DNA from 4 places in the Cryobacterium sp. Sr8 genome. Region 1 is predicted to be linked to each of the others. Evidence: riboswitches for the same ligand, from Rfam matches in the RefSeq annotation. Region 1 holds a riboswitch; each other region holds the start of a gene.
The links. Region 1 has a riboswitch for thiamine pyrophosphate ahead of E3T54_RS05060 (MFS transporter). Riboswitches for the same ligand answer to the same signal wherever they lie in the genome.
Positions count from the first base shown of each region.

Region 1 (5,630 bases):
GCATCTTCAAAACCGGACAGGCCGAAGGCCGCAAAGAGACTGGCCGCCCGTGCTCGGGCGGTCTTCTTGGTTTCCCCCGCAACCTCGAGGCCGAGGGATGTGTTCTCCAGAATGCTGCGCCACGGGAACAACAAATCCTTCTGCGGCATGTATGCGAAGTGTTCGTGTTGACCGGTGACGACATCCCCGTCGACTAAGACCTCGCCGGAACTGGCCGTCTCCAGGCCGGCCATGATGTTGAACATGGTGCTCTTGCCGCATCCGCTCGGACCGATCACGGCAACGAATTCGCCCGGCCGCGCCGAGAAGGCGATGTCGTCGAGGACCGGCCGTACCTGCCCGTGGCCGAGCGGAAACGACTTACCTATTCCGCGCAGTTCGATCTTCGGGGGAGTCGCCTCAGCCATGCCAGCTCCTGCGTTCCTTCGAATGCCAAGGGATGATCGCCCGTTCGGCGACGTAGGTCAACAGGAACAGGCACACGCTCACGAACGCGGTCACCGCAACGGCAGCCAACACAAGATCGGTGCGAAACGAGTTCTTCATCACCGCCATATAAATGCCCAGGCCTCGCTCGGCGCCGACGTACTCGGCAAAAATGGCACCGGTGACGGCGTAGGCGATTCCGATTCGAAGGGCCGTGAAGAACGAGGGAAGCGCCGACGGAAGACGCACGTACACGAACTGCTTCCACCGGTTAGCCCCCATGCTGCGCAGCAGATTGATCGCGTCCCGATCGGTGCGGTTGAAGCCGTCAATCAGTCCGACCGTGACCGGAAAGAATGTCACCAGGGCGATGACGATGACTTTGGGCAGCATTCCGAATCCGAACCAGATGATCATCAGCGGCGCGATCGCAATGATGGGTATAGCTTGGGATGCCACCAGCAGTGGCACCAGTGCTCGCCGCAGCCATGGCGAAAAATCGATCAGGATTGCCAGCGTCCAAGCGACGGTCAGGGAGACGGCGAAGCCGAGAAACGTCTCCTGCAGGGTGGGGAGCGTATTGTCCCAGATCGTGGTGCGGGCCTCCCAGCCCTGCTGAAGAATGCGCTGCGGGGAGGGCAGGATCGCCGGCTGCACTCCGCCTGCCGTCACCGCCACCTGCCAGGTGATCACGAGCGCGGTGAGGATCGCGGCGGGAGGCGCTAGCGCCGAGAGTGCAGTCGTGCGGGGCGCTGTAGCCCGCTTCACGGTGATGCTATTTTTCACTGAGGTAGTGCTCAGTGAACAGTGTCGACGTGTCCAGCGGCGCTGTGAGCGGTTTGCCGTCTTCGTCGGCCAAGAGGCCGGCACGGTAGAGGGAATCGGCCAGCTGCTGCCAGGTGTCTGCCGTTTGAGTGCCTACTTTACCGTTGGCGTCTTTGAGGTAGGAAGCGCTCAGTTTTTCCTGGCTTTGGTACACGAGTTCCGTGTTTTCGAAGGCACCGGGGTTGGCGTCGATCAAAATCTTCGCCGCGGCATCTGGATGGTCGGCGGCGTATTGGTACCCCTTTTGCAGGGCCTGGACGAACTGAGCAGTGGCGGCAGGGTACTTGGCCGTCCAGTCCCGGTTTGCCTCGACGATCACCGAGTATTGGTCCGGTAGGCCATAGTCGTGCAGAGCGAAGAACTTCATCGGGGTGCCGCGAAGAGCGGCGTCGATGCCCTCCCAGGTGGTGAATGCCGAGGTGAAGTCAACTTTGCCGGCATAGAGGGCCTCATAGGCGGAGGTGCCCAGCGTGATTTTCCTAAACTCGCCCGTTCCACCGTCGTTCTTGATGACATCCGCAGCCTCGGTGGGGAAAGTTGCGCTGGGGTCTGCCATGCCGAGGGTCTTGCCGTCGAGGTCCTTGGGGCTGCGAATGTCGTCGCGGCTGGCCAGGACCCCGATCGCCGTAGCGTCGTGCTGCAGCACCGACATCACCGAGATGTTGCGCACACCCGCTGCCGCCGCGAAGGTGGCCGCGTCCTGGAAGCTGATACCGAAGTCAGCTGAGCCGGCGTTGATGAGTGCGTCGGTGGATGACTGGCTGTATGGGAGCACCTTCACCTCAAGCCCCGCCTGCGTGAAGTAGCCCTTCTCAAGAGCGACATACAGCCCGGTGTGATTGGTGTTCGGTGTCCAGTCCAAGGCGAAGGTCACCGGAGTCAACGCGGTAGACGAGGCGGTGCCAGTCGCCGAGCCTGAGGCGCAGCCACTCAGAACTGTCGCCGCGGCAAGAGCCAGCGCGCCCACCGTCACCCACGACGAAGGCGCACTTTTGAGTAGAGATAGTTGCACTGTCGTGCCCTCCTTGATTGCAGGAATATCAGGGCACGGGTGTGAGAAAATTGCCTCCCTGCGCTGGCATGATCCAGATCAGGTTCGACGGTCGAAGATTGATAATCTTCCTCTCAGCCCGGCTCACCGGACTCCCGTGTTCAAGACGAGTGTAACCAAGAAACAGCCAAGCCTGGACGAACAACGTGTTGGTTCACACTCCATGCGTGCGTACCAAGTCATCGAACAGCACCATTACGACTCCGACGAGGTCGCCGCCAGATCCCCACTCTCGCCGCGCGCTTGCAGACAATCACAACCAGAAAAAAGGGGCCAGAACATGGCCGAACGCAAACATGGCTAAACGCAGCCCCTGACACAGAGTGCTACGTTGTTCCTCGTCCACACGGGAGCCCTCTTGCAGGGGCTGAGAGGAAGCTGAGGCAGCTTCGACCGTTGAACCTACCGGGTAATGCCGGCAAAGGAAGTGAAGTTGATGCGTTACGCCCACCCCAACCCCGCCTCTGCCCCCGCTCAACTGCCACCGTCTGCACCGCCAGGCATGCGCCGCGCCATACGGGGCGGGATCTTCGGCAACTATGTGGACCAATTCGACATCTTCCTACCCGTCATCGCCCTGACGCCAGCAGCGGCGCATCTTTTCGGGTCGGAAAACCTGGTCAGCAACGCCGGACTGATCTTTGTCGCGACGCTGCTCGGGCGGCCGATAGGAGCAGCGATCTTCGGTCCGATCTCCGACCGCATCGGCCGCACGGCGACGACCAAGGTCGCACTCACCGGCGTGGCGCTGACGACACTGCTCATCGCACTGGTTCCCAGCCACGCCGTGTTCGGTGCAGGATCGCTCCTGTTGATCCTGGCGCTGCGTTTTCTCGGCGGAATTTTTCTCGGCGGTGAATACACCTCGGCTGTTCCACTGGCGATGGAATGGTCCGAACCTGAACGGCGAGGGCTTGTCAGCGGGCTGATCATGTGGATGTCACCCTGGGCCAACGCCACCATCGCCGGCCTGGTGTTCGTACTCCACGGCACGCTCGACACCGCCAGCTACAACGCATGGGGCTGGCGCATCCCATTCCTGCTCGGCGCCGTGCTCGCTTTTGGAATGCTCGCCTATTATCGTGCCCGGGTTGAGGATTCCCCGATGTGGACCCAGACCCCACGCCGCACGAACCCGCTGAAGGAAATTCTCATCGGCGAACACCGCCGGGCGCTGTGGCAGGTATTCATTCTGATGAGCGGCATGTGGTTGCTGACTTACATGGCCATCCCGGTGCTGACTGGGCAACTCGGCGCCGATGCCGACGTGGGCGCACAAACCATAACGTTCGCGATGATGTGCGGCACCGCCGCAAGCGCCTTCACCATGGCCGGTTGTGGGCACCTGTCGACGTTCACCGGCCGCCGCGTTTTCTTCATCGGCTTCGGCCTGATCGCAGCGGTACTGGGACCGGTGATCTTCCTAGCCGTCTTCACCGCCGCCGGCACCACGGCTTTGGTGCTGCTGGTCGTGGCGCTGCAGATCGTCACCGTTTCCGGCTACGGCCCGGTCGGCGCCTACCTGGCCGAACGCTTCCCGACTGCCGTGCGCTCCAGCGGCTACGGGGTCGGTTATAGCCTTTCCATCGTCATTCCAGCCCTCTACCCGTACTATCTGCCGGCCCTGCAGAATGTGCTCGGCGACCACGGCGCCGTCGCAGCGCTGCTCGCACTGGCTGGAGCGCTCGTGCTGACCGGCGCGCTGGCCGGCCCCGAAACAGTGCGGGTCAGCCTTGGGGCGGCCCGCCTGCCCACAACCGATGAAAGTGGTGGATAGGACCACGCCCGGTACCGACCTCGAGTTCGTCGGCGTGTTCCAGACTCTCCTGCAACCAGGACTTAGTCATCGATAACGCGACGCTCCAGTCCCCGAGCCGGGCCTGCAATGTCGCCATCGCCGACGACATCGAACATCCGGTTCCGTGGGTATTGGCGGTGTCCACCCGATCGGCTGCAACCTCAATCATCTGCCGGCCGGCGGGCAGCTGGCCGGTGGCATCCACCAGCGCGTCCGGGCACACGGCACCCTCTAGATGGCCGCCCTTGACCAGCACAATGACCTTATGCGCCGACGAGAGTCGCTTGCCCTGCTCGAGTGCGTGCGGCCAGGTCGAAGCGGTCGGCTCTCCCAACAGCACCCCCAATTCCGCCAGGTTCGGTGTGACCAAGTCGACCCGGCTGAGCAGCCGGATCATGGCGCTTTCTGCAGCCGGCTCGAGCAGCCGGTCGCCGCTGGTGGCGACCATCACCGGGTCAAGCACCACCACCGGCGGTTTCACCTTCTCCAACCAGTCATCGACGGCCTGAACGATCTCGGCATTGCCGAGCATCCCGATCTTGACCGCATCGATAGTGACGTCGTCACTGACGGCATCGAGCTGTTCACGAAGGAAGGCCACCGGCGGAATATGCACCGACCTCACCCCGTGGGTGTTCTGGGCAACCAGCGCGGTGACGACGGCCATCCCGTAGCCGCCCTGCGCGGCAATGCTCTTCAAGTCCGCCTGGATGCCGGCCCCACCTGTTGGATCGGTGCCAGCGATGCTCAGAACTCGGGGTACTGTGCGCGGCAGGACGGTACGAATCATCGGTTCCACTCCTCCACAAAATCCTCGGCCACCCGTTTCGGGTCCGCGGCGGCACAGATCGCGGAGACCACTGCGACACCTGCCGCCCGCGCCCGGCGCAGCTCGCCCACGTCGTCCAGCAAGACTCCGCCAATGGCCACGCAAGGCAGGCCTGCCACGGCAGCGAACCCGGCGAAACCGTCCACGCCGATCGGCGTCGGATGGTTCACTTTTGTGGCCGTCGCCCGGATCACACCAGCGCCCAGGTAGTCGACCGTTCTATCTGGCAGGAGAGCCACCTGGCGGAAGTGATCGACAGTATTGGCGGTCAACCCGATGATCGCGTCGTCGCCGACGATCATCCTCACGGCCGTAACCGGAAGGTCGCTTTGGCCGACGTGGACGCCATGCACGCGGGCGCCCGCAGCGCGGGCAGCCAGGAACACGTCGATCCGGTCGTTGATGAGAATCGCGGCCAGGTCACCGACAGCCTCGGATATGCGCAATACGAGCTGGTAGAAGTCGGCAGCGGACGCATCTTTCTCCCGGATCTGCACCGTTCGGACGCCACCGGCTACCGCAGCCCGCACCGTCTCGACCACCCCGCGACTGCCACATAACGCCGTGTCGGTGACCAGATACACGCCTGGCGTGAAAGTCTCCCTACTGAACTCAGTCATGAAATCGCTATCGACGCCCGGATCGCGGCCCCGTCAACGCTCGCCAATGCGTCAAGGAACGCGACGGCAAAACTGCCTGGA
Region 1 covers NZ_SOHO01000030.1:4,759-10,388, forward strand. Annotated here, with positions in the region: gene E3T54_RS05045 (ABC transporter ATP-binding protein) at 1-407, opposite strand, end outside; gene E3T54_RS05050 (ABC transporter permease) at 400-1,212, opposite strand; gene E3T54_RS05055 (ABC transporter substrate-binding protein) at 1,202-2,263, opposite strand; TPP riboswitch at 2,302-2,411, opposite strand; TPP riboswitch at 2,639-2,746, shown strand; gene E3T54_RS05060 (MFS transporter) at 2,715-4,079, shown strand; gene thiD (bifunctional hydroxymethylpyrimidine kinase/phosphomethylpyrimidine kinase) at 4,030-4,890, opposite strand; gene thiE (thiamine phosphate synthase) at 4,887-5,549, opposite strand; gene thiM (hydroxyethylthiazole kinase) at 5,546-5,630, opposite strand, start outside.

Region 2 (5,630 bases), on a different contig from region 1:
GGCGTCGCGGTCGCGGTCGCGGTCACAGCGTCACCAGGCGGTCGGGCCGGGCATCCAGGCTGCCGGCCAGGCGGTATTCGCTGTCGGCCAGTGCCGCCACGAACTCGGCATCGTGCGACACGGCGACCACGGCGGTGCCGGCGTCGATGAGCTCCGCGAGCAGGGCCACGATCTCCCGCCAGGTGCGGAAGTCCTGGCCGAAGGTGGGCTCGTCGAGCACGAGCACACCGGGCCGGGTGGCCAGGACCGTGCCGACCGACAGCCGGCGCTTCTCGCCTCCGGACAGGGTGAACGGGTTCGCCTCCGCGAGGTGGTCGATTCGCAGCCTCTGCAGCAGGGTGTCCACCCGGGCAGAGATCACCGGCTCCGGGAGTCCGAGCGCGAGGGGCCCGACGGCCAGCTCCGCTCGGACCGTGCCGGCCACGAACTGGTGCTCGGGGTCCTGGAACACCGTGCCGATGCGGGTGAGCAGTTGGCGGGACGTCCAGCGGATCGGTTCGGCCGGGGCTCCGCCGGACAAGCGCGGGTCCGCGAGCACCCGACCGGCGGCCGGCTTCAGAAGGCCGGCCAGGGTCAGGGCCAGCGTGGACTTCCCCGCCCCATTCGGTCCGGTGATGGCCAGCGCGGCCCCCTCGATGACCTCAACCTCGATGTCGCGTGCGACGACCGCATCCCGGGTACGCGCGATGGCGAGCGCCTGCGTTCCGAGGAGGCGAGCGGATGCCTGCGGCGTCCGGCGCCGCGCGGGGAGGTCGTGCGCGATGCCCGGAACCCACACCCCGGAAGCCGACAGCCGGTCGCCCTCCGCCGGGAGCACATCGCCCGGCCGGCCGTCGGCCAGGACTCCCCCGGCCGGGTCGAGCACGATGACGCGGTTGACGAGGTGCTGCCACACGCCGACCCGATGCTCGATCACGACGAAGGTGGCCTCCGTGTGCTCGAGCACCCGGGCCACCGATTCCCGCACTTCCAGCACGCCGGACGGATCGAGGTTGGCCGTGGGTTCATCGAGCAGCAGCAGCCCCGGACGCATCGCCAGCACTCCGGCCAGGGCGAGGCGTTGCTTCTGTCCGCCGGACAGCGCGGAGGTGGGGTGGCCGAGGGGCAGGTCGAGTCCGACCATCGCGAGCGAGTCGCACACCCGGCGCCAGATCTCCTCCCGCGGCACACCGAGGTTCTCGCAGCCGAACGCGACGTCGTCGCCGACCCGGGCGAGGATCACCTGGGAATCCGGGTCCTGCATCACCAGCCCCACCTGCCCGCGCGCGTCGGCCGGACTGCTCCCGTTGACGAGGAGCCGCCCCCGTTCCTCGCCTTCCTCGGCGGCGCCGATCACCCCGGCCAGGGCGTGCACGAGGGTGGATTTCCCCGCCCCGGATGCGCCGAGCAGCAACACCCGCTCGCCCGGGTCGATGCGGAGGTCGAGGTCCCTGACCGCCCACGCCCGCCGTCCGGCATGACGCCAGCCCCAGCCGGAGGCGTCGATCGACGCCCCCGCAACGCGGAGGTCTGGTGCTGCCGGCGGCGTCATCAGTGCGACTAGACGTCGGCGCGAATCTCGCGACCCGCGGCGAACCGGCCGAGTGCCCCCGTCCTGGCGAGGCCGCGCATGGCCAGCCAGGACAGCAGCCCGGCGATCACTGCGCCGGACACGACGGCGGACACCGTGTAGATCGTCGCGAACGCCGCGGCCGAGCCGGGGTACCAGAGCACCAGGTCGTTGATCGCGAGGGCCAGGCCCGCCCCGGCGCCGGCCAGGACGGCGACGTACGCACGGTAGTTGGCGTAGAGGAACACCGCGAACACCAGCTCCGCACCGAGTCCCTGGGCCAGCCCGGAGACGAGCGTGAGCGGACCCCACTGGTTGCCGATCAGCGTGGACACGACGGCAGCGAGAAGTTCGGTGTAGAGCGCGGCCCCTGGCTTGCGAATGATCAGGCCGCCGAGCACCCCGGCGAAGAGCCATCCGCCGCCCAGGAGGGCCTGCAGGCCGGGAAGGAGGGGCGTGAGCGGGGCGCTGAGCGGAACGTAGGCGGTGTTCCAGGCGAAGAAGATCAGTCCGCTGGCGACGCCGATGACGCTGGCGACGACGATGTCGACGACCCGCCACCTCAGGTTGCGCGGCTTGCGGGCCGTCGTCTGGGCGGGAATCCGGGGGGTGGTTGTTGCATGCACTTGTCGTGCCCTTTCCGTAGTGAATACAGGGCACGGGTTACGAGATTATTTGCCTCCCTGCGCTGGCATGATCCAGATCAGGTTCGACGGTCGAAGCCAGGTAGCTTCCTCTCAGCCCGGTCAACCGGACTCCCGTGTTCGCTTCGATTATAGACCCGCCTAGACTCGCAGGATGGAGTCCACCGGCGTCGGCGCACCCGGTCGCCCCGGATGAGCGTCGCCGTCCCCCTGATCCTGGCCGCCGTCCTGCTGGTGCTGATGCGATCGTTCATCCTGCGCCGACGCCGGATCCGCCGAGGGCTCCCGGTGCGTGGACCGTGGCGGCTGCCCCGGCTGGGACGGCGACGACGGTCCTAGCCGCGTGTACGCTGGATACTGGTGAGCCGGGAAGTCTGGTCGGCATTTCATTCAGTGCGCCCGGAACTCGAGCGCAGAACGTGTGCCGAAACCCAGAGGATTTCCCCTGTGACTCAACCATCGCTCACCCCCCAGCCTTCCGCCAGGGCCCGGATCTTCGGCCGCAGCAGCTACCCCGAGTACCTGCGCGTCGCGTCGATCCTGCGCAAGGAGACCGTGGGCGGCGCCCTGCTGCTGGCCGCAACCGTTGTCGCGCTGGTCCTGGCCAACACCCCGGCCGCGCCCTTCTACTTCGCCCATCGCGACTTTGAGGTCGGCTATGAACCGTGGCACCTGAGGCTCAGTCTCGGCACCTGGGCCGCGGACGGCCTCCTGGCCATCTTCTTTTTCCTGGCCGGGCTGGAGCTCAAACGTGAATTCGTGGCCGGCGAACTGCGCGTCGTCAGCCGTGCCGTCGTGCCCGTCGCGGCCGCGGTCGGCGGGGTCATCGTCCCGGCACTGGTCTTCGTCGCGATCAACCTCGGCGGCGGCGCCGGCGCCCTGCGCGGCTGGGCCATCCCCACGGCCACCGACATCGCCTTCGCCGTCGCCGTCCTGGCCGTCATCGGTTCCCACCTGCCGAGCGCCCTGCGCATCTTCCTGCTGACCCTGGCCGTCGTGGACGACCTGCTGGCGATCGTGATCATCGCGCTCTTCTACTCCGCCGACATCCAGGTCGTCCCGCTGCTGCTCGCGGTGCTGCCCCTGGCCCTCTACGCGTTCCTGGCGCATCGATACTCGGAGTTCTTCGTGGCGCGGGCGTTCGCGGCGTGGCTCATTCTGCTGCCGCTGGGCGCCATGACCTGGGCGCTCGTGCACGGTTCGGGCATCCACGCGACCGTGGCCGGCGTTCTCCTCGGCTTCGCCGTTCCGGTGCTGGCCCGCGGCCGGGACGGCGGCACCGGCGACGGCGCGGGCCTGGCCGAATCCTTTGAACACCGTTTCCGCCCGCTGTCGGCGGGGGTGGCCGTGCCGATCTTCGCGTTCTTCTCGGCCGGCGTCGCCATCGGCGGCGGCCAGGGCCTGGTGGATGCGCTGAGCGACCCGGTGGCCCTCGGGATCATGGCGGCGCTCGTTCTCGGCAAGCCGGTGGGGGTCCTGCTCGCCACCTGGCTGGTGACGAAGACCACCAGGGCCTCACTCGACCCCGACCTGGCCTGGGTGGACATCGTCGGAGTGGCCGTGCTCGCCGGGGTGGGGTTCACGGTCTCCCTGTTGATCAGCGAGCTCGCGTTCGGCCACGGGAGCGCGGAGGACGACCACGCCAAGGTGGCGATCCTCTCGGGCTCGCTGCTGGCGGCGCTGCTGGCCACCGTGCTGCTGCGCGCGAGGAACCGCCACTACCGCCGGATCCAGGAGAAAGAGAACACGGACGCCGACCTCGACGGGGTTCCCGACGTCTTCCTGCCCGAGCCGGGCCGGGAAGCGCCCGCCGGCTGACCGTCGGCGCGGCCAATCCCCGGCGCGGCTTACTTCTTCAGCGCGGCTACTTCTTCAGTGCGCGGATCACGCGGGAAAGCGCGTGGCCGGCGACCCAGACGAACGGGATCGCCACCACGAGCAACGAGACGACGTTCGGGTCGAAACGCACCGTGTTGCCCGTCTTGACGTAGGCGCCGATCGGCACGGACATCCCGCCGCCGCCACCGCCCGCGGCCCCGCCTTCGGTCTCCCCGGCGTCACCGCCGCCGAAACCATACTGGACGAGTGCCACCGGGACGAGCGTGACTCCCTCCACCTGGATCGGATCGCCGTAGGCCGATCGCACACCGACGGATCGAGCATTTTCTGCGAGCTTCAGCACAAGGTTGGTCATGCCGCTCAGGTTACCCCCTGTCGGGTTTGAGGTGCGAGGCCGGCTTCACCGCGCCACGCCCGAAGCGCGCGGTCACCGTGTCAACGGCGAGTTCCGCCTCGCGCCAGTCGTCGTCGGGATCCCACAGGCCGAGGCCCGCTCCGTCCCCGGATCCCAGCTGCTCCACGCGCACCCCGATCAGCCGCACCCGGATTCCGGAGGCCGCAAGGGCGTCGAAGACGGCGACGACCTCCTCGTAGATGCGCCGGCCCACGTTGGTGGGCTCGGGCAGGGTGCGCGAGCGGGTGACCGTGCTGAAGTCGGCGTAACGCACCTTCAGCACGACCGTGCGGCCCACGAGGCCGGCGCCGCGGAGGCGGGCGGCCACCGCATCCGCCTGCCGGAGAATCTCGCTGCGCAGGCGGGCGACATCCGTCACGTCGTGTTCGAAGGTCACCTCATGGCCGATGCTCTTTTCCTCGCGGTCCACGCTGACGGCGCGAGGGTCCCGCCCCCAGGCGAGGTCGTGCAGCTTGCGGCCGGCCGCCTCCCCGACCCCGGCCTGGAGCACGGACAACGGGGTGTTCGCGATATCGCCGATCCGCTTCAAGCCGAGCCGCAGGAGGGTCTGCTCGGTGGTCGCCCCGACGCCCCAGAGCGCGCCGACCGGCAGCGGATGCAGGAAGGCGATCGTGTCGTCGGCGGGGATGACGAGCAGGCCATTGGGTTTCGCCCGGCCGGACGCGAGCTTTGCGACGAATTTCGTGGACGCGGCCCCGACCGAGCAGGTGAGCCCGGTCTCGGTCTCCACCCGCCGCCGGATCAGCGCGCCGATCTCGGCGGGAGAGCCGTGGATGCGCCGGGCCCCGGCCACGTCGAGGAACGCCTCGTCGATCCCGAGCGGTTCCACCAGCGGGGTCACATCGTTGAAGATGGCCATGACGCGCCGGGAGAAGTCCTGGTAGCGGCTCATGTGCGGCTCCAGCACGACCGCGTCGGGGCAGCGGCGCAGCGCGAGGGACATCGGCATGGCCGAATTCACGCCGTACCGCCGGGCCACATAGTTGGCCGCGGTCACGACCGACCGGCCGGAACGGTGGCCCACAACGACCGGCCGGTCGACGAGTTCGGGGTGGTCGAGGAGCTCGACCGAGGCGAAGAACGCGTCCAGGTCGACGTGCAGCATGGTCGCTCGAGAGTCATCGACCGGGGTGGTCGTGACCTCTCGGTTGCTGCCGTCCTGCCTACTCATCAGGATGACCCT
Region 2 covers NZ_SOHO01000038.1:17,241-22,870, forward strand. Annotated here, with positions in the region: gene E3T54_RS06195 (energy-coupling factor transporter transmembrane protein EcfT) at 1-26, opposite strand, end outside; gene E3T54_RS06200 (ABC transporter ATP-binding protein) at 23-1,531, opposite strand; gene E3T54_RS06205 (ECF transporter S component) at 1,540-2,175, opposite strand; TPP riboswitch at 2,213-2,321, opposite strand; gene E3T54_RS16730 (hypothetical protein) at 2,386-2,532, shown strand; gene nhaA (Na+/H+ antiporter NhaA) at 2,632-4,011, shown strand; gene E3T54_RS06215 (hypothetical protein) at 4,058-4,387, opposite strand; gene E3T54_RS06220 (DNA polymerase IV) at 4,398-5,618, opposite strand.
Region 2: it holds a riboswitch for thiamine pyrophosphate, as region 1 does, so the genes downstream of both, E3T54_RS06205 (ECF transporter S component) here and E3T54_RS05060 (MFS transporter) in region 1, are expected to answer to the same signal.

Region 3 (5,630 bases), on a different contig from region 1:
CGGGCGCGCGGGCGCCACCACTGACGATCCCACAACAGCGCGTGATCGCATCAGGAACTTGCTGGTTGAGCACGGAGCACGGCCGAGGACGAACAACTCACCGATCGGGGTCAGAGCCGAACGCTAGGCCGATCTCGCAATCCCACGGATATTGTCTGCAGGTTCAGCCGGTCGCCAACGGGCAGCGCGAGCCGTTTCGGAACGGGGTTTCGAACGGACTGACTCCTGGGGAAATAGCTAAGGCCCACGGCAATCGCGGTGGGCGCTCGTTCCACAAAGCAATGCCACCGCAAGTCGACTCGAACGGTGTGCTCTGATGAGGTGGGCGTCTTACCTGCACCGATCGCGCGGGTCAGAACGAACCGTCTCGGACTCATGCCGCCAGAGCGGGCCCGGTCAGGCGCCTCGGGGCCACAGCGCATGCAAGTGGTGCACCGGACCGTGGCCGTGGCCGACGTCGAGGGCATCCGCGGCGAGCAGGGCGCCTGTCAGGTAGTCCTTCGCATCCGTCACCGCGCCAGCCCAATCCGGGCGTTGGGGACGCAGCGCCGCGATTGCCGCCGAGAGTGTGCAGCCCGTGCCGTGCGTGTTCCGGGTCGGCACGCGCGGAGCACGAAGCCGGGTGATCGTCCCGTCCAGTAGGAGGAGATCCACGCTCTCGGCGCCGCCGAGGTGACCGCCCGTGATGAGCACGCCAGGGCACAGCCGATGGAGCCGCTCCAGCTGGCCGAGCGCCTCCTCCTCGCTGACTGCTGCCTCGTCCTCGCCAAGCAGGGCGGCGGCCTCTGCCAGGTTCGGCGTGACGAGGTCGACGACAGGCAGGAGCTCCTCTCTCAGCGCGGCCAGCGCGTCGCCAGCGAGCAACTGGTCTCCGCTCGTAGCGACCATGACCGGGTCGAGCACAATGAAGGCCGGCCGATGTCGCAGGAGCGTGGCCGCGACCGCCGCGACGATGCCGGCCGTGCCCAGCATGCCGATCTTGACCGCATCGATGCGAACGTCGTCGAAAAGCGTGTCGAGTTGTGCGGTGACAAAGGCCGGGGGAAGGTGGTGGCTCGCTGCCACCCCCTGGGTGTCCTGGGCGACCACCGCGCTGATGACACTCGCGCCGTACACGCCCAGGGCCGAGAACGTCTTCAGATCCGCCTGGCTGCCGGCACCGCCACTGGGGTCGGTGCCGGCGATGCTCAGGACGTTGAAGATCATCGGCGGGGCAGTTGGAGCGATGCTCAGATCGCCCTGATCGGCAGGTACACCGAGCTGCCCATGCGGGCGAATTCCGCGGATTTGTCGGCCATCCCCGCCTCGATCGCCTCCAGGCTGGAGAGCCCATTCTCTTCCGCGTACGCCCGGACATCGGCGGAGATGCGCATGGAGCAGAATTTCGGCCCGCACATGGAGCAGAAGTGGGCGGTCTTCGCGGGCTCTGCCGGCAGCGTCTCGTCATGGAAGCTGCGGGCGGTGTCGGGGTCCAGGGATAGCGCGAATTGGTCATTCCAGCGGAATTCGAACCGTGCCTTGCTGAGGGCGTCGTCGCGTTCCTGGGCCCGCGGATGCTGTTTGGCCAGGTCCGCGGAGTGAGCCGCGATCTTGTAGGTGATGACTCCCGTTTTCACATCGTCACGGTTGGGCAGCCCCAGGTGTTCCTTCGGCGTGACGTAGCAGAGCATCGCCGTCCCGGCCTGGGCGATGATGGCCGCGCCGATGGCGGAGGTGATGTGGTCGTAGGCGGGCGCGATGTCGGTTGCCAGCGGGCCGAGCGTGTAGAAGGGGGCCTCCTCACAGAGCTCTTCCTCCAGCCTCACGTTCTCCACGATCTTGTGCATCGGCACATGCCCGGGACCCTCGATCATGACCTGCACGCCATGCGACTTCGCGATCCTGGTCAGTTCCCCGAGAGTGCGCAGCTCGGCGAACTGGGCCTCGTCGTTGGCGTCGGCGATGGAGCCGGGGCGGAGCCCGTCACCGAGGGAGAATGTGACGTCATAGCGCCGCAGGATCTCGCACAGGTCGACGAAGTGGGTGTAGAGGAAACTCTCCTCGTGGTGGGCCAGGCACCAGGCGGCCATGATCGACCCGCCGCGCGACACGATTCCGGTGACCCGCTTGGCCGTCAGCGGCACGTAGCGCAGGAGCACTCCGGCGTGGACCGTCATGTAGTCGACGCCCTGCTCGCATTGCTCGATCACGGTGTCGCGGTAGATTTCCCAGGTCAGCTTGGCCGGGTCGCCGTTGACCTTCTCGACCGCCTGGTACAGGGGTACGGTGCCTACGGGGATGGGGGAGTTGCGCATAATCCATTCCCGGGTCAGGTGAATGTCTTTGCCCGTTGACAGGTCCATCAGCGTGTCGGCGCCCCAGCGGGCGGCCCACACCATCTTTTCGACTTCTTCGGCGATTGACGAGGTGACTGCGGAGTTGCCGATGTTTGCGTTGATCTTCACGGCGAACGCCTTGCCGATGATCATGGGCTCGCTCTCGGGGTGCTTGTGGTTCGCCGGGATGACCGCCCGGCCGCGGGCGACCTCGTCCCGCACAAGTTCCGCAGGCAACCCTTCCCGGGCGGCGATGTACGCCATCTCGGGCGTGATGATTCCGGCCCGGGCCCAGACCAGCTGCGTGGCGGCGCCGTCGATGGGCTCCGGTCGCTCCCACTCGTCCCGCATCTTCGGCAATCCGGCATCCAGATCGATTTCGGTGCCCTCGTCGGTGTAGGGGCCCGAGGTGTCGTACAGGTCGAAGTGCTCGTCGTTGCTCAGGTTCACCCGCCGGACCGGTACGGTCATCCCCGGGAATCCGGGTACCAACTCGTACCTTTTCGTGCTTCCCCAGATGGCTCCAGTGGTCACTGTGGACACAGTTGTAGCGTCGTTTGTTCGCATTCTGCAGATCTCCCTACGCCGGCATTACCCGGACAGGTTCAACGGTCGACGGCCCTGGCCGTCCTCTCAGCTCGCTGGTGCGAGCTCCCGTGGTTAGTGGTTGAACCATCAACCCTACCGGTCGATTCCGCCTGGCGCATCGGCAGGCCAGCCCCCATGACCTTTCCCCACGCCAGCAGGCCGCCCTGCAGGTGTGTCGTCCGTGCGTAGCCCCGCCGCTGCAGCTCGGCCAGCGTGTCATGCGAACGGCTCCCGGCCTGGCAGTACAGGACGATGTCCCGATTCCGGGAAAGTTCGCCGAGCGCTTCGCCCGACAGGATGCGACCCTGCGCAACCAGCCGGGATCCGTGAATGTGGCCAAGCGCATATTCCGCCGCTTCCCTGACGTCGATCAGGTCGAAGTCCTGGTGACCGGCGTCCCGGGCTGCCAGGCGGTCGCGCAATTCCCGAACGGTGATGGCGCGGGCGTCGCCCGCCTCGTCTCGCGGGGCAACCCCGCAGAGTCGTTCGTAGTCGACCAGTTCGGTGATCGGGTTGCGGGCGGGGTCTCTGGCAATCGTGATCTCCCGCCAGGACGAGGCCAGCGCGTTGAACAGCAGTACGCGTCCCAGCAGTGTCCGTCCGGCTCCGGTGATCAGTTTGACCGCATCCGCCGCCATCACCCCGCCGATGGCGGCGCAGAGCAGGCCCAGGACGCCGCCTTCCGAGCAGGAGAGGGCCGATCCGGCTGAGGGGGCCTCGGGGTACAGGTCTCGGTAGCTCGGCCCGTGTTTCTCCCAGAAGACACTGACCTGCCCGTCGAAGCGTGTGTTTTGTCAACTTGAAGCCGGCCATTTGAGCGATAAGAAACCTGCCAGTGTGGCGTGGTTTCCGGCCAGTTGAGCACGGTGGTCAGAACGTCCGGTTTCCGGGTTCGTTTTCGTCGCCGTCATCGGCGGGGGCGTCGGTGTTTCCGTTGCTCCATCCCGCTTCGGGATCGAGGAAGTCGGCAGGCCATGGGGCTGGTCGTCCGTTGTCGTCCCACCAGCCCGTGTCGGCGCCGTTTGTGAGGATGTTCAGGTCGTCTTCGAGGGTGCACCCGAAGGGGTGCGAGGGCCGCGTTTCTGCATCGTTCATGGATGATTCCTTCTGCTGTCGATGTGTTTTAGTCATGGCTGGCGCGGTTACGGGGGCTATTTCATGAGGGCGTGTTTGACCCGGTAGGACTCGCCACGGAACTGCAGGAGCCGGCCGTGGTGAACGATGCGGTCGATGACGGCAGCGGCCATGTTGTCGTCGCCGAACACCGTTCCCCATCGGGAGAACTCGAGGTTCGTGGTGATGATCAGGCTTCGTTTTTCATAGCCGTCGGCGATGACGTGGAACAGGAGCCTGGCGCCCTCGGTATCGATCGGTAGATATCCCAGTTCGTCGATGGCCACGAGCTTGTTCTTCGCGATGGATGCCAGCTCTCGGTCGAGGCGGCCTTCGTCTTTGGCGCGGCGCAGCTGCATGACTAACGAGGACGTGGTGAAGAAGCGTGCTGGGATCCCTTCGCGGCAGGCGGCGGCTACCAGCGCGGTCGCGAGGTGTGTTTTGCCGGTGCCGACGTCGCCGTAGAGGACGAGGTCTTCGGCCTGGTTGATGAACTCCAGCGAGGTCAGCGCGTCACGGCCGTAGTCTTCGGGAAACTTGACGTTGGAGTAGTCAAACCCGCTCAGCGACTTCAACGCCGGCAAACGTGCCGCGGTCAGCAGTCGTTGGCGGCGTGATTCCTGCCGGGATTCGTGCTCGGCCAGGAGCATTCCGTGGAGGTATTCGCGTTGTTTCGGGGTGCCTTTCTCGGCCCATTCCGCCAGCACCGTGCCGGTCAATGATGACTGCCGGCCGGTCTCGATGATGTCGTGGACGGTGACCAGGCTCATGCGATTTCTCCGGTCATAGTGTTCACGGTGGTGAAGATGTCATAGACGCTCAAATCCACGTTCTCTACCGTCGGCGTGGTGCCGTCAGCGAGCCGGCGGGCGAGCATGCCCAACGCGGCCATGTCCGGGGCATCTCCGCGCTGGATCAGCAGGTCGGCGGCGCGGATCGCAGCGTCGAAACCGGCCGATCCCGACGCGGCGTCCACGGCGTTCAGGAGCCGGCGCCGGTTGGTGGCCGTGGCCATATCAAGCCAGTCCCGCACGGGCTCTGAGACCAGGGCCCGTAACGGGGAATGACCCCAGGCTCCGGGCTTGGTCACCAGCAACGGCAGCAGCGACGCGGGTTCGAAGATCGTCTCGGTCTGGCGGCCGAAGGCCCGCGGGAACGAGCGGACGGGCGTGGCCTGCTCATCGAGAATCTCGACCACATCGTGCCGCAACCCCACCGTGAGAGTGCGACTGTGGAAGGCGGACCCGGCCGCGTAGGGGTTCCCGTCAATGAGGAGGTTCCCGGTCTTATCGGCGGTGCGGGTCTCGTAACGCACCGGGTCGAACCCGACCCCCGGCAACGCCAGGCTGGCGGCGACGTCCTGGGTGAAGAGCTCGCCCACCGGCAGGCCCTTGCGATAGTGCACGGCCGCAGCCAACGCCAGGCACCGCGCCAACAGCACCTCGTTGAGGCCCTGCAGGGTGGCCGCTTCCGGCTCGGGGACCATCAGGTTGCGCCGGAGGAACCCGACCGCGTTTTCCACGTTGCCCTTCTCATGACCCGAGTACGGGTTGCAGTACCTGGACTCGGACCGGTAGTGCAGCTTGAACGCGCCGAACAGTTTGGTCTCGGCGA
Region 3 covers NZ_SOHO01000005.1:4,477-10,106, reverse strand. Annotated here, with positions in the region: gene thiD (bifunctional hydroxymethylpyrimidine kinase/phosphomethylpyrimidine kinase) at 397-1,206, opposite strand; gene thiC (phosphomethylpyrimidine synthase ThiC) at 1,230-2,882, opposite strand; TPP riboswitch at 2,876-2,983, opposite strand; partial or broken gene E3T54_RS00240 (rhodanese-like domain-containing protein) at 3,107-3,631, opposite strand; gene E3T54_RS00235 (hypothetical protein) at 3,774-3,998, opposite strand; gene istB (IS21-like element helper ATPase IstB) at 4,055-4,786, opposite strand; gene istA (IS21 family transposase) at 4,783-5,630, opposite strand, start outside.
Region 3: it holds a riboswitch for thiamine pyrophosphate, as region 1 does, so the genes downstream of both, thiC (phosphomethylpyrimidine synthase ThiC) here and E3T54_RS05060 (MFS transporter) in region 1, are expected to answer to the same signal.

Region 4 (5,630 bases), on a different contig from region 1:
GCCAATGTCGAGCTATTGCTGGGCAACGGGTGGGGAGTCGCCGTGCTCCTGTCCGGACTGCTGCAGGGCCTCGGCGTCGAGCTGGTGCTCGCCCTGGTTCGCTGGCGGCGCTTTGGCGCCGCAACGGCCGTGCTCGGCGGCGTCGCCGCCGCGATCCTGGAAATCGTCGGCTACGAATGGTGGGCGTACACGGCCGATTACTCCCCGGCATGGAAGCTCGCCTACCTCGCCTGCGGTGTCGCGTCCGGCGCCCTGATCGCGGGCCTCGGCGGCCTGGCACTCGTGCGGGCGCTCGCCCGCTCCGGTGCCCTCAATGCCTTCCCTGCCGGCCAGGAATTCCGTGAGTCCCGCGCGACCCGCTGACCGGCCCGCGCCCGCCGCTCCGCCGCACCGCCCGCCGCGCGCGCGCGGAGCGCGGGTGGAGGTGCACGAGCTGACCTGGCGCCCGTTCGGGCGTGCAACGCCGGTCCTGCACGACGTGACCCTGCAGATCGAGGAGGGGCAGCGCATCCTGCTGGCCGGACCGAGCGGCTCCGGTAAGTCGACCCTGCTGCGCGCGCTGGCCGGCGTGCTCACCACGACGGATGCCGGCGACCTCGCCGGATCGATCGGCGTCGACGGCCGGGACCCGCACCTGCATGGCGCCCCGGCCGGGCTGCTCGTGCAGGACCCGGCGGACGCGATGGTCGCCCCTCGAGTGGGACGCGAGGTGGCCTTCTGCCCGGAGAACGCCGGCCTGCCCCTGGAGCAGATCTGGACCGCGGTGCAGCAGGCGCTGGACGCGGTCGGGTTCCCCTATGGCCCGGACCATCCGGTGGACGCGGTGTCCGGCGGCGAGGCGCAACGCCTCGCGCTCGCCGGCGTGCTCGCACTGGGCCCCCGGCTCGTGCTGCTCGACGAACCCACCTCGATGCTCGACCGCTCGGCCGCGGACACGGTGCGCGCGGCGATCTGGGTGGCGGGCCGCGCCTCGGGCGCCACGATGGTGCTGGTCGAACACCACCTCGACCCCTGGCTCGACGAGGTCGACCGGGTGATCATCCTGGACGCCGACGGACGAATCAGCGCAGACGGCACCGTTGCGGAGACGCTGCTGGAGCGCGGCGCGGCGCCGGCATTGCAGGGTGTCTGGGCTCCGGGCCTCCCGGCCCCTGTTCCCCGCGGGTTGCCTCCGGAGTTGTGCCTTCCGGCTTTGCCGGGCGGGCCGGTCGGTTCGGTTGTGATCCGGGCGGATGCCGTCGGCGTGGTCCGCCGTCCGCGCGCCGGGCTTGCGTCGCCCGGGGGCCAGGCCGTGCCTGCCTCGGTGCAGGCGCTCTCGCGCGTCGACGCCAGCGTTCGTTCCGGCGAGGTCCTGGCAATCGTCGGCGTCAGCGGAGCAGGCAAGTCGACGCTCACTGCGCTGCTGGCCGGCCTCGAGCTGCCCACCTCCGGGACGGTGAGCGCGGGACGGGAGCTGGCCGCCGGCGTCGGCCCGCACCCGGCCCGGTGGTCGTCCACGGACCTCGCACGTCGTGTCGGCTGGGTGCCGCAACATGCCGAACTCGCCGTGGTCGCCCGCACGGTCCTGAATGATGTGCTGAGCACGAGCCGGGCGCTCGGCCTGGACGAAAAGGCGTCCGCGCAGCGAGCCGACGGCCTGATCGAGGCGCTCGGCCTGTCGGCGCTGCGGGACGCCGACCCGCACGAGCTCTCCGGTGGCGAGCTCCGGCGGCTTGCGCTCGCCGGAGCGCTCGCCCACGGGCCGTCGGTGCTGGTGCTCGACGAGCCGACGGTCGGGCAGGACCGTGACACCTGGGCTGCCGTGACCGGGCTGATCCTGTCCGCCCGGGCCGCCGGCGTCGCCGTCGTCGTCGCCACCCACGATCCTCTGCTCATCGCACTGGCCGACCGAAGGATCCACCTCGAGCACGGCAGGGGGGCGTTGACGGATGCCGCGGCGACGCCGGTCGGGGCATCCGCCGTGGCCGAGGGCAGCGGCGACGCGCACACACCGGCACCTGTGCCCCGCCGCCGGCCCCGCCCCACCGGCCTCGCGAGACGCTGTGGGCCGTTGTCGCTGCTCGGGTCATCCCTGTTGCTGATCGTCGGCGGGCTGGCCATCACCGATGTCCGTGTGGCCGCGGCGTGCGTCGCGGTCGAGTTGCTCCTGGCTCCGCTGGTCTTCGGCTGGGCTCGTCCGTCCGTCCGGCTGATCCCCGGGTTGCTCGCCGTCGCATCCGTGGGGTTCTCGAATTGGCTGCTCAGCACGGGACAGGACCCGCTGGCGGGCGTCACGGCCGGCCTGCGGGTGGCCTTCTTCGTGCTGCCCGGAGTTCTGCTCGCGGGCTCCGCGGATCCGTTCGCGCTCGGTGACCACCTCGCCCAGCGACTCCGGCTGCCCGCGCGACCCGTTGTCGCGGCCGTCGCCGCGCTGCAACGCTTCGAGGGCCTGGGCCGGCAGTGGGACCAGCTGCGCCGCATCCGGCGGGTGCGGGGACTGGACGCCGGGCGTGGACCGAGCACCAGGAGCCGGCAAGCGGCGGCCATGACCTTCGCCCTGCTGGTGCAGTCGCTGCGCCAGGCGGGCCGGATGGCCGTGGCAATGGAGGCGCGCGGCTTCTCGGCCGGCCGCAGCGCAGGCGTCCGCCGGACCTGGGCCGAGCCCGCACCCTGGCTGCCGGCTGACTCCGCTCTGCTCGCCCTGGGGCTCATCGTGGCCGGCACGCCGATCCTGCTCCAGGCCGCCTGGCCGTAATCCGCGCCGCTCCCGGGGAACGGTCTTGTAGGCTTTCCAGATTGACACGGGGTGCTCCGCCGGATGCGGGAGCTGAGATGAAACCCGTTGAACCTGTCTAGTTAGCACTAGCGAAGGGATGTCGCAGATGAACACGCACGCCGCCCCAGGCCTCGAGTTGAGAGCCACGCCGAGGGTGCTGAGCATCGCCGGGACCGATCCGACGGGCGGCGCGGGCATCCAGGCCGACCTGAAGAGCATCGCCGCGAACGGCGGCTACGGGATGGCCGTGGTCACCGCCCTCGTGGCGCAGAACACGTGCGGGGTACGCGCCGTGCACACTCCCCCGGTGGAGTTCCTCCGGCAACAGTTGGACGCGGTGAGCGAGGACGTGTCGATCGATGCGGTCAAGATCGGGATGCTGGCAGACGTCGCAGTCATCCGGGAGGTGCGGTCCTGGCTGGAGGCCAACCGCCCACCGCTCGTCGTGCTCGACCCGGTCATGGTGGCCACCAGCGGCGACCGGCTGCTGGAGCCCTCCGCGGAGCAGGCCCTGCGGAATCTGGTGCCGCTCGTCGACCTGGTCACGCCCAACCTGCCGGAGCTGGCCGTGCTGCTGGGGGAGCCGCCGGCCGAAAACTGGTCGGAGGCGGTGGAGCAGGCCCGGCGCCTGTCGGCGGCGACCGGGGTCACTGTGCTGGTCAAGGGGGGACACCTCACCGGCGAGAGCTGCCCCGACGCCCTGGTCAACAGCCACGGGCTGTTGGCGGACACCGTGGTGGAGTTCGCCTTGCCCCGGGTGGAGACGAGCAACACGCACGGCACCGGCTGTTCGCTGTCCTCCGCCATGGCCACGGTGCAGGCGCGGACCGGGGACTGGGCCGACTCGCTGGCGCAGGTCAAGGCCTGGCTGCACGACGCCCTGGTGCACGCGGACGACCTGGAGGTCGGCGCAGGCAACGGGCCGATCCACCACTTCCACCGGCTCTTCGCCGGGAAGGCTCCGGTCGGGCAGGAATTCAGCCGGAGTCTCTGGCAGGACATCGAACCCACCCGGACGGCCATCTTCGACCTGCCGTTCATCGAGGCGCTCGGCGACGGGACCCTCGACGAAGCGGAGTTCTCCTACTACCTGGCGCAGGATGCGCTCTACCTGAACACCTACTCGCGCGTGCTTGCCCGGGCCAGCGCCCTGGCCCCGACCGAGTCCGCCCAGCTGTTCTGGGCCAACTCCGCCCGGGTGTGCCTGGAAGTTGAATCAGACCTGCACCGCACCTGGCTGGGCGCTGACACCGCGCCGCGGAAACTCGGCCCCGTCACCAAGGGCTACCTGGACCACCTGTTGGCCGCCAGCGTGCAGGGCAGCTATGCGGTCCTGGTGGCCGCGATCCTGCCGTGCTACTGGCTCTACGCGGACGTGGGCGACCGGCTCCATGCCCGGTTCCTTGCTCGCGGCGACGGCAGCGTGCACCCCTACGCGGCGTGGCTCGAGACCTACGCCGACGAGGGTTTCGCCGCGGCCACCCGGCAGGCCATCGCCTTCACCGACGAGGCGGCGGGCAACGCCTCGGCCCAGGAGCGAGCGGCCATGAGAACGGCGTTTGCCCAGTCCTCGCGGTGCGAGCTGGACTTCTTCGACGCGCCCCGGCTGCATGCGGGCGCCTCGTCATGAGAGCGGACGAGCGGCTAGCGCAGCGGGGGCAGGTGAGCGAGCAGCCGCTGCGCGGCATCCGTCGGGTCATCCGCCTCGGTGATCGCGCGAACCACGACGACGCGAGTCGCGCCGGCCACCACGACCTGCTCGATGTTGGTCAGGTCAATGCCGCCAATTGCGTACCAGGGCAGGTTGCTTCCCGTCGCTCTGATCCTCTCAGTCGCGTACCCGGCCAGCGCGGTCCCCACCGCGGCACGCCCCGGTTTCGTCGGCGTGGCCCAGACCGGACCGACACAGAAGTAGTCCAGCGCCTCGGCGGCCAGGGCGGCGTCGATCTGCTCCGGCGTGTGGCTGGAGAGGCCGATCGCGGCCGTCTCACCGAGCAGCTTGCGGGCGGAGGCCAGCGGCAGGTCCTTCTGCCCGATGTGGAAAACCGGGGCCTCGGCCAGGACTGCGATGTCGGCCCGGTCGTTGACGGCCCAGAGCTTCCCGTGACGCTCTGCGGTGTCACGGAGGATCTCGAGGAGCTCCAGTTCCTCCGCAGCCTCGATGGTTTTGTCCCTGAGCTGGATGATGTCCACACCCCCGGCGAAGGCGGCATCGAGGAACTCGGCGAAATCGCCGCGCGACTTCCGGGCGTCGGTGCACAGGTACAGCCGGGCGTGATCATGATCCATGTGACCCACCATAAAGGCGATTTCCGCGAGTCGGCCCCATTCCGGACCCAGACCGAAATGCACCGGGTTCATGGCTGAGCGCGCCGTGGACGTCGTCGTCATTGGCGCCGGCATCATCGGGCTGGGGATAGCCTGGACGGCCGCGCGATCCGGCCGCACCGTCACCGTCCTCGACCCCGCGCCCGCCACCGGGGCTACGTATGCCGCCGCAGGGATGCTGGCTCCCGTCAGCGAGCTGCATTATCAGGAGGAAGACCTGCTCGAGCTCACGCTGGCTTCCGCGGCGTTGTACCCGGCATTTGTCGAGTCCCTGGGTGTGGCCGCCGCTGACGCCGGCTACCGGACGACCAGGACCATCACCGTTGGCGCCGACGCGGCAGACCGGCGGTCGCTGGCCGACCTGCGCGAGGCGCAACTCAGGCACGGTCTGGCCGTGGAACCGCTGACCATCCGCGCAGCACGCGCCCACGAACCCCTGCTCAGCCCGCAGCTGTCAAGCGCATTCAACACCCCGCAGGACCACCAGGTCGACCCCCGGCTGCTGGCGCACCGGCTGGAATCCGCCATTGGCCAGGCCGCGGCGGCG
Region 4 covers NZ_SOHO01000043.1:75,090-80,719, reverse strand. Annotated here, with positions in the region: gene E3T54_RS08890 (ECF transporter S component) at 1-363, shown strand, start outside; gene E3T54_RS08885 (ATP-binding cassette domain-containing protein) at 419-2,734, shown strand; TPP riboswitch at 2,772-2,870, shown strand; gene thiD (bifunctional hydroxymethylpyrimidine kinase/phosphomethylpyrimidine kinase) at 2,862-4,385, shown strand; gene thiE (thiamine phosphate synthase) at 4,400-5,044, opposite strand; gene thiO (glycine oxidase ThiO) at 5,115-5,630, shown strand, end outside.
Region 4: it holds a riboswitch for thiamine pyrophosphate, as region 1 does, so the genes downstream of both, thiD (bifunctional hydroxymethylpyrimidine kinase/phosphomethylpyrimidine kinase) here and E3T54_RS05060 (MFS transporter) in region 1, are expected to answer to the same signal.